4 regions of the Streptomyces sp. NPDC008163 genome follow, and region 4 is predicted to be linked to each of the others. Evidence: riboswitches for the same ligand, from Rfam matches in the RefSeq annotation. Region 4 holds a riboswitch; each other region holds the start of a gene.

Region 1 (2,154 bases), on a different contig from region 4:
CGGCTTCTCCCTCTCCACCACGCAGTCCTGCTCCGGGGCCGTGATGGGCGCGGGTCTCGGCCGTGCCGGGGGTGTGGTCCGCTGGTCCACCGCCACCCGGATGTTCGTCGCCTGGGGCCTGACCCTGCCGGCCGCCGGTCTGGTCGGCGCGGGCGCCGAGTTCCTGACGAAGCAGGGCACCTGGGGCGTCGTGGTCGTCGCGGCCCTCCTGGTCGCCGGGTCCGGGGCGATCTGGGTGCTCTCGCGCCGCAAGCCCGTCGGCCACGGCGATGTCGCACCCGGCACCGAGGACACGGCCCCGGCCGAGCCCGCCGGTGTCGTCACCCAGGCCATCGCGGCCGTGAGCCCGCCGCCCACTGTGGCGCACGACCTCGCCGCCACCATCCCGGCGCCCGCCGCTCCGGTCGCCGCCGATCCGGCCCGACCCGCCACGGTCTGACAGACCCCGGTACTCCGGTAAAGGACACCCCGTATGAACATCGACTGGGCAGCTCTGGGCACCGTCTTCGGCGTCTCCCTCGTCACCACCGTCGCCCTGGTGGGCCTCTTCACGCTCGGCATCGTCGGCCTCTCCAAGCAGCCGGAAGCGGCTGCCGGGGGCGGTCCGGCGGGCGGGTCGGTCCTGCTGGCGCGGGCCGGGGCGTACGTCTGCTTCGGGCTGTGCGCGGCGGCGGTCGCGTACGGCATCTATCTCATCGTCGCCTGACGCGGCACCACCCCATCGGGCCGGACGCACCTCGGGTGCGCCCGGCCCGATGTGCGTCCGCCCACACTCCGCCACCGCAGGTCAACGGCGAGTTGACGGGCGTTCGCGGGGCGTGGTGGACTGCCGGAGCCATTACGGCGACAGCAGAGGAAGCCGGTGCGAATCCGGCGCGGTCCCGCCACTGTCACCGGGGAGCGGTCCCCCACCGCACGTCACGGCCCGCCCAGCGGGCTGGAAGACCGGGGGAATCCGCCGATCCGGAAGCCAGGAGACTCCTGTCGCCGTCACGTCGAACCAGGGCGCGGACCCTGAGTGAGGACATATCGCCATGCCCGGCTGCCGTGCGCCCCTCTCCCCACAGCCCCTTCCGGCGGACTCCGGTACGGCCGGCTGAACCGTGCGTGCCGATCGCATCTACGCGTACGGCGCCACCGCCGGCCTGATCGGCGACCTGCTGCTCGGTGACCCCCGCAGGGGCCACCCGGTCGCCGCCTTCGGGCGGGCCGCCGCGGCCGTCGAGGACCGGCTCTGGCGCGACCACCGCGGCCGGGGCGCCCTGCACACCCTGATCTGCGCCGGGGGCGCCGCCGGGAGCGCCGCGCTCGCCGCCCGCGCCCTGCGCCGCCACCCCGCCGCTTCCGTGGCGCTGACCGCCGCCGCCACCTGGTCCGTCGTCGGCGGTACGTCGCTGGGGCGCGAGGCCCGGGCGATCGGCGGGGCGCTCGCCGCGGGGGACATCGAGCTGGCCCGGGAGCGGCTGCCGCACCTGTGCGGGCGCGACCCACAGGCGCTGGACGGCCCCGGGATCGCGCGCGCCGTGGTGGAGTCCGTCGCCGAGAACACCTCGGACGCCGTGGTCGGCGCCCTCGTCTGGGGCGCCCTCGCCGGAGTTCCCGGGCTCGTCGGCTTCCGCGCCGCCAACACGCTCGACGCGATGGTCGGCCACAAGTCGCCGCGCCACCTGCGGTACGGCTGGGCATCGGCCCGGCTCGACGACCTCGCGGGCTGGCCCGGCGCCCGGCTCACCGCCCTGCTCGCCGTGGCCTCCGGCGGCCGCCCCCGGGAGGCCGTACGCGCCTGGTCGGCGGATGCCGCGAAGCACCCGAGCCCCAACGCGGGCCCGGTGGAGGCCGCGTTCGCCGGGGCACTCGGCGTACGCCTGGGCGGGACCCTGGCCTACGGCGGGCGCGTCGAGCACCGGCCCGTGCTCAACGGGGAGGCCGGGCGGGCGGTGGAGACCGGGGACATCGAGCGCGCGGTGCGGCTCTCGCGCCGGGTGGGCGTGCTCGCCCTCGGCGTCACCGTGGCCGCCCGGCTGGGCGCGGCGGCGGTCGCGCGCCGCATCGCGGGAGCGGGGCAGGCCCGGAGACCTCACGGATCCCGTACTGCTGGACGGAGAGCGATATGAGTGGCGGACTGCTGGTCGCCGGGACCACATCGGACGCGGG
Region 2 (2,154 bases), on a different contig from region 4:
CCGGCCCTTCGCCGCCGACCGCGCCGGACTCGTCATGGGCGAGGGCGCCGCCGTCATGGTGCTGGAGCGCGTGGCCGACGCGGAGGCCAGGGGCGCCGAACCACGGGCCCTGCTCGCCGGCACCGGCGCCACCACGGACGCCCATCACCCCACCAGCCCGAACCCCGACGGGCGGGTCGCCGGGGCCGCCGTCGAGGCCGCCCTGCGCGACGCGGGCTGGCGGGCCGACGAGGTGGAGCACGTCAACGCGCACGGCACCGCGACCCTGCGCAACGACGCCGCCGAGGCCGCGCTGATCAGCCGGGTGTACCCGCACCGGCCACCCGTCACCGCCCCCAAGGGCGTGCTCGGGCACTGCATGGGCGCGGCCGGGGCGATCGAGGCCGGGCTGACGGTCCTCACCCTCCAGCGCGGGGTCGTCCCGCCGGTCGCCAATCTGGACGCGCCCGCGCCCGGGTTCGACATCGACTGCGTCACCAAGGTGCCGCTGGTACGGCAGGTCCGCCGGGCCGTCAGCCACTCCTTCGGCTTCGGCGGGCACAACGCGGTGGTGGCGCTCCAGCGCCCGTGAGCTGCCGTTCCCGGGCGGACGAGGGCGCGGCTGATCTGCGCGTAAGCCCGTGGTAGCGTGCCCGAGCCAGTCGAACTCCACGTAGGGGTCAGGGAATCCGGTGCGAATCCGGAACTGACGCGCAGCGGTGAGGGGGACGGGCGGGGCCACGGCCACTGGGAGACCCGGCGTCTCCCGGGAAGGCGTCCCGCCCGGACGAACCCGAGTCCGAAGACCTGCTGGCGACCGCCGTCCGGGACCGGGCGGCGGGTTCCGTACAGCGGGCCCCGCGCATGGGCCCAGAGACGCCGAGGTACCCCGTGCCGCCGATATCCGGCCCCGCCCGTTCCGCCGCCCTGCTCACCGCCGCCCTCCTCCTGCTGACCGCCTGCGGGGGGCCGCCCTCCGAACAGACCGACGCGACGGGGAAGTCGGACGGCTATCCGGTCACGCTCAAGAACTGCGGGCGCACCGTCACCGTGGACGCCCCGCCCCGGCGTGCCGTATCCGTCGACCAGGGCACCACGGAGATCCTGCTCTCGCTCGGCCTCCAGGACCGGATCGCCGCGACCGCCACCTGGACCGACCCGGTGATGAAGGGCCTGGAGAAGGCCAACGCGGGCGTGAAGCGGATCGCCGACAACCGGCCCTCCTCCGAGAAGGTCCTCGACCAGGAACCCGACCTCGTCGCCGCCGACTTCGAGTCGACCCTCGCCAAGGGCGGCGTCGCCCCGCGCGAACAGTTCGAGAAGCTGGGCGTCCCCACCTATGTCGCGCCCGCCGACTGCACCGCCAAGGACAACACCAAGGACGGCGACGGCGTCCGCACCGGAGCCCTGACCATGGACAGCGTCTACGCCGAAGTGCGCGACCTGGCGCGGGTGTTCGGCGTGCCCGAGCGTGGCGAGAAGCTGGTCGGGCGGCTCCGTGACCGTATCCGCGAGGCCGCCGACGGCATCGGCGGATCCGGCACCTCCGTCATGTACTGGTTCGCCAACTCCGAGGCCCCCTACCTGGCGGGCTGCTGCGGGGCGCCGGGCATCATCAGCCGGGAACTGGGCCTGAAGAACGTCTTCGGCGACACGCACGACGAATGGCCCCAGATCAACTGGGAGACCGTCGCCGACCGCAACCCGGACGTCCTCGTCATCGGCGACCTCACCCGCAAGTCCCAGACCGCCGAGAGCGCCGCCGGGAAGATCGCCTTCCTGGAGTCCAACCCCGTCACGAAGACGATGGACGCCGTACGCCGCAAGCGCTACGTACTGCTCAGCGGCCAGGCCATGAACCCGACCATCCGCACGGTCGAGGGCGTGGAGCTGGTGGCCGCCGGGCTGCGCGACTTCGGGCTCGCGGGGTGACGGCCACCGACCGGCTCGCCGCCCCACCCGGAAAGGCCCCGCGTGACCGGGCACCGGAAGCGGCGCCCGCACGCTCCCGGCTGCGCGGCGGCCTCCTGTGGACCGGTGGCGTCGTGCTGCTCGCCCTCTCCGTCGCGGTCGCCGTCACCATCGGACCCGCCCGGATCTCCGTCGTGGACGTCTGGTCCGCCGTCGCCGCCCACCTCGGCGTCGGCGAGGTACGGCTCAGCCCGATCCGCGACG
Region 3 (2,154 bases), on a different contig from region 4:
GCCGCAGCCGTGAGGTGATCCGCCGCAACACCACGATCCTGCCGCTGTATTCGCTGATGCTGGGCCTGCTCGCGCTGCTCGGCTTCATGGCGATCGCCGCCGGCGTCAAGGTGCAGAACGGCCAGCTGGCCATCCCGCAGCTGTTCGAGAACATGTTCCCCGACTGGTTCGCGGGCGTGGCCTTCGCCGCGATCGGCATCGGCGCCCTGGTGCCGGCCGCGATCATGTCCATCGCGGCGGCGAACCTGTTCACGCGCAACATCTACAAGGACTTCCTGAAGCCGGACGCGACGCCCGAGCAGGAGACCAAGGTCTCCAAGCTGGTCTCGCTCCTGGTCAAGGTCGGCGCGCTGGCCTTCGTCCTCACCATGGACAAGACCGTCGCGATCAACTTCCAGCTGCTGGGCGGGATCTGGATCCTCCAGACGATGCCGGCCCTGGTCGGCGGCCTGTTCACCCGGTGGTTCCACCGCTGGGCGCTGCTCGCCGGCTGGGCGGTCGGCATGATCTACGGTACGGCTGCCGCGTACGGGGTCGCGAGCCCCACGCAGAAGCACTTCGGCGGGTCCTCCAAGGAGATCCCGGGCCTCGGCGAGATCGGTTACATCGGCCTCACCGCGTTCGTGCTGAACGTCGTGGTCGTCGTCGTCCTCACCTTCGTCCTGAACGCCGTGAAGGCGCCTGCCGGGATCGACGAGACCTCCCCGGGCGACTACACCGCGGACGCGGGCGACCCGGGCGTCCAGGAGAAGCTGCCGCCGGCCACGGCGGGAGCGCCGGGCGGTCACTGACCGCACACCTTTACGCCACGCGACACAACATGTGGGGGCCGCCCGACAGGACGGCCCCCACATGTATGCTCATGCTCGCTGTCGCCGCAGGGGAATCCGGTGTGAATCCGGAACTGTCCCGCAACGGTGTATTCGGTGCGCTTTGGTGCATCCGTGGAGTCCGAGGACCTGCCGACAGCGCATCCGGCTCGACCGAACCGGATGCCCAGACGTCCGGGCCTCGTGGGATGGGCCGGTGGACGCCGCACGGAGTGCCGCCCCGCCCGGGCCCCCTCCTGCCCGGCTGCCCCCGCTCCCCGCCGGGCCGGAGCCGAGCGAGGGAGAGCACCACGTGACCATCGCGCCAGCCGATCCGGTCTCAGCGGCCGAAGCAACGGGAACCGCGGGCGACGGACCCGGCACCGCACTGCTGCGGACCCTGACCGAACTCACCGCCGACCTGCCCGACACCGACCCCGGTCGCGTCGCCGCCGCCGCACTGCGCGGCCGCAACGCCCGGTCGGACGAGGCGGAGCTGCGCTCGCTGGCCACCGAGGCCGCGGCGGGCCTCATCTCCGAGGACCCCGCCTACTCCCGCCTCGCCGCCCGGCTGCTCACCCGGACCATCGCGGACGAGGCCGCGGGGCAGGGCGCCACCTCGTTCTCGGCCTCGGTCGCCGTGGGCCACCGCGAGGGCCTGATCGCGGACCGCACCGCCGCCTTCGTCACCCTGCACGCGGCCGCCCTGGACGCCCTGGTCGAGCGGTCCCTCGCGGACGGGGCCGACGACCGCTTCGGGTACTTCGGGCTCCGCACCCTGCACAGCCGCTATCTGCTGCGCCACCCGCATACCCGCGAGGTCATCGAGACCCCCCAGCACTTCATGCTCAGGGTCGCCACCGGGCTCGCCGAGGACACCTCCGAGCGGGCGCTGGACGAGGTCGCCGCGCTGTACGGACTGATGAGCCGGCTGGACTACCTGCCGTCCTCGCCGACGCTCTTCAACTCCGGCACCCGCCACCCGCAGATGTCCTCCTGCTATCTGCTGGACTCGCCGCTGGACGAGCTGGACTCGATCTACGACCGCTACCACCAGGTGGCCCGGCTGTCGAAGCACGCGGGCGGCATCGGCCTCTCGTACTCCCGCATCCGCGCCCGGGGTTCGCTGATCCGGGGCACCAACGGCCACTCCAACGGCATCGTGCCGTTCCTCAAGACGCTGGACGCCTCCGTCGCCGCCGTGAACCAGGGCGGCCGGCGCAAGGGCGCCGCCGCGGTCTACCTGGAGACCTGGCACGCGGACATCGAGGAGTTCCTGGAGCTCCGCGACAACACGGGCGAGGACCAGCGCCGCACGCACAACCTGAACCTGGCGCACTGGATC
Region 4 (2,154 bases):
CGCCGCGCCGTTCGCGCCAGTCCTGGACGGCCGCCGTATAACCGGAGCGGTCCATCGGGCGCCGGTCGCGGCTGGGGTCCTCGACCTCGACCACCCGGTACGGGCCCCGCGCGTGGTCCTCGATCATCCGGTGGCGCAGGTCGGTGAGCGACGCCTTGTGGGGGCCCTTGCCGACGACGAAGAACACATCGGCGCGCCGGATCGCCTTCACGGCCTGGAGAGTCAGCTGGTCGGGGTCGCCCGCCCCGATGCCGATGACGAGGATCGCGCGCTGTTCCGTGCTCATGCGGCGAGTCTTCCAGGGACTCCTCCCCCACCGGCGGGCGGCCCAGGACCGGCCGAGGTCGGCGTGAGACGGGTGTCCCTCCCCCCGGTGGCACCGCGTAAGGTGACCGCAGCAGCTGGTTCGCCCCGTCCGCCAGGCGGGGTGTCGCAAGAGGGAACCCGGTGGGAATCCGGGACTGCCCCGCAGCGGTGAGCGGGAACGACCGCCGTCATACGCACTGGGCCCGGGACGGGTCTGGGAAGCGACGGCCAGTAGGTGTCCTCCGGTACGGAGGGTGTGCCCGCGAGTCCGAAGACCTGCCAACTGCCCGTGTACGGACCACCCGTACGCGGACATTCCGGTGACCTCGAGGGCGGGTCGGCGTACACACCAGACGGAACGACCGTGCCGCGCCGCGTTGCGCCGGGGTCGTACCCGTCGGGTCGTCGTCACCTTCGCGCTCTCGTCCCGTCTCCGGGATCTCAGGGATTCATCTCGCGAAGGAGATCTCCGTGACATCCGAGCCCGCAGCAGCGGCAGCACGCGCCACCGTGTACGGCTACCCCCGCCAGGGCCCCGACCGGGAGCTCAAGAAGGCCGTCGAGGGCTACTGGAAGGGCCGCGTCAGCGCGGACGCCCTCCGGCAGACCGCCGCACAGCTCCGGCACGACAACCGGCAGCAGCTCGCCGACGCAGGCATCCGGGAAGTGCCCACCGGCGACTTCTCGCTCTACGACCATGTCCTGGACACCACCGTCATGGTCGGCGCCATCCCCGAACGCCACCGCGAGGCCGTCGCGGCCGACGCGGTGGACGGCTACTTCGCCATGGCGCGCGGCACCCAGGACGTGGCGCCGCTGGAGATGACCAAGTGGTTCGACACGAACTACCACTACCTGGTCCCCGAGCTCGGCCCCGGCACCGTCTTCACCGCGGACTCCACCAAGCAGGTCGCGGAGTTCAAGGAGGCCCTGGCCCAGGGCCTCACCGCGCGGCCGGTGCTGGTCGGGCCCGTCACCTATCTCCTGCTGGCCAAGCCGGCCCCCGGTGTGCCCGCCGACTTCGAGCCGCTGACCCTCCTGGACCGGCTGCTGCCGGTGTACGCGGAGGTGCTCGCTGATCTGCGTGCGGCGGGGGCCGAGTGGGTGCAGCTGGACGAGCCCGCGCTCGTCCAGGACCGCACCCCGGCCGAGCTCAACGCGGCCGAGCGCACCTACCGCGGCCTCGGTTCGCTCACCGACCGCCCGAAGCTGCTCGTCGCCTCCTACTTCGACCGGCTGGGCGAGGCGCTTCCGGTCCTGGCGAAGGCTCCTGTTGAGGGCCTGGCGCTGGACTTCACCGAGGCCGCCGCCGCCAACCTCGACGCCCTCGCGGCTGTGGGCGGACTGCCGGGCAAGCGCCTGGTCGCCGGTGTCGTCAACGGCCGCAACATCTGGATCAACGACCTCCAGAAGTCGCTGTCCACGCTCGGCACCCTCCTCGGGCTGGCCGACCGCGTCGACGTGGCCGCCTCCTGCTCGCTGCTGCACGTGCCGCTGGACGCCGCCGCGGAGCGGGACATCGACCCGCAGATCGTGCACTGGCTGGCCTTCGCCCGGCAGAAGACCACGGAGATCGTCACCCTGGCGAAGGCCCTCGCGCAGGGCACCGACACCATCGCCGGCGAACTCTCCGCCAACAGGGCAGCCCTGGCCTCCCGCGCCCGCTCCCCCCTCACCCGCGACCCGGCCGTGCGCGCCCGGGCCGAGGCCGTGACGGACGCGGACGGCCGCCGCTCCCAGCCGTACACCGAGCGGGCCGCGGCCCAGCGGGCGCACCTGGGGCTGCCGTTGCTGCCGACGACAACCATCGGTTCGTTCCCGCAGACCGGCGAGCTGCGGACGGCCCGC

Evidence for each region. A riboswitch is a leader RNA that binds a small molecule or an ion and turns the genes downstream of it on or off. The one in region 4 is predicted to bind cobalamin.
Region 1: linked by a shared signal. The riboswitch ahead of ACFZAT_RS07610 (cobalamin biosynthesis protein) and the one ahead of metE (5-methyltetrahydropteroyltriglutamate--homocysteine S-methyltransferase) in region 4 are both predicted to bind cobalamin.
Region 2: linked by a shared signal. The riboswitch ahead of ACFZAT_RS23975 (ABC transporter substrate-binding protein) and the one ahead of metE (5-methyltetrahydropteroyltriglutamate--homocysteine S-methyltransferase) in region 4 are both predicted to bind cobalamin.
Region 3: linked by a shared signal. The riboswitch ahead of ACFZAT_RS03650 (ribonucleoside-diphosphate reductase subunit alpha) and the one ahead of metE (5-methyltetrahydropteroyltriglutamate--homocysteine S-methyltransferase) in region 4 are both predicted to bind cobalamin.

The regions. Positions count from the first base shown of each region.
Region 1 is NZ_JBIBHG010000002.1:562,519-564,672, reverse strand. It holds gene ACFZAT_RS07620 (inorganic phosphate transporter) at 1-439, shown strand, start outside; gene ACFZAT_RS07615 (hypothetical protein) at 473-706, shown strand; cobalamin riboswitch at 852-981, shown strand; gene ACFZAT_RS07610 (cobalamin biosynthesis protein) at 1,104-2,114, shown strand; gene ACFZAT_RS07605 (cobyric acid synthase) at 2,111-2,154, shown strand, end outside.
Region 2 is NZ_JBIBHG010000011.1:125,144-127,297, forward strand. It holds gene ACFZAT_RS23970 (beta-ketoacyl synthase N-terminal-like domain-containing protein) at 1-571, shown strand, start outside; cobalamin riboswitch at 622-809, shown strand; gene ACFZAT_RS23975 (ABC transporter substrate-binding protein) at 871-1,911, shown strand; gene ACFZAT_RS23980 (iron chelate uptake ABC transporter family permease subunit) at 1,908-2,154, shown strand, end outside.
Region 3 is NZ_JBIBHG010000001.1:760,139-762,292, reverse strand. It holds gene mctP (monocarboxylate uptake permease MctP) at 1-791, shown strand, start outside; cobalamin riboswitch at 850-982, shown strand; gene ACFZAT_RS03650 (ribonucleoside-diphosphate reductase subunit alpha) at 1,123-2,154, shown strand, end outside.
Region 4 is NZ_JBIBHG010000013.1:202,802-204,955, forward strand. It holds gene cobF (precorrin-6A synthase (deacetylating)) at 1-286, opposite strand, end outside; cobalamin riboswitch at 386-605, shown strand; gene metE (5-methyltetrahydropteroyltriglutamate--homocysteine S-methyltransferase) at 778-2,154, shown strand, end outside.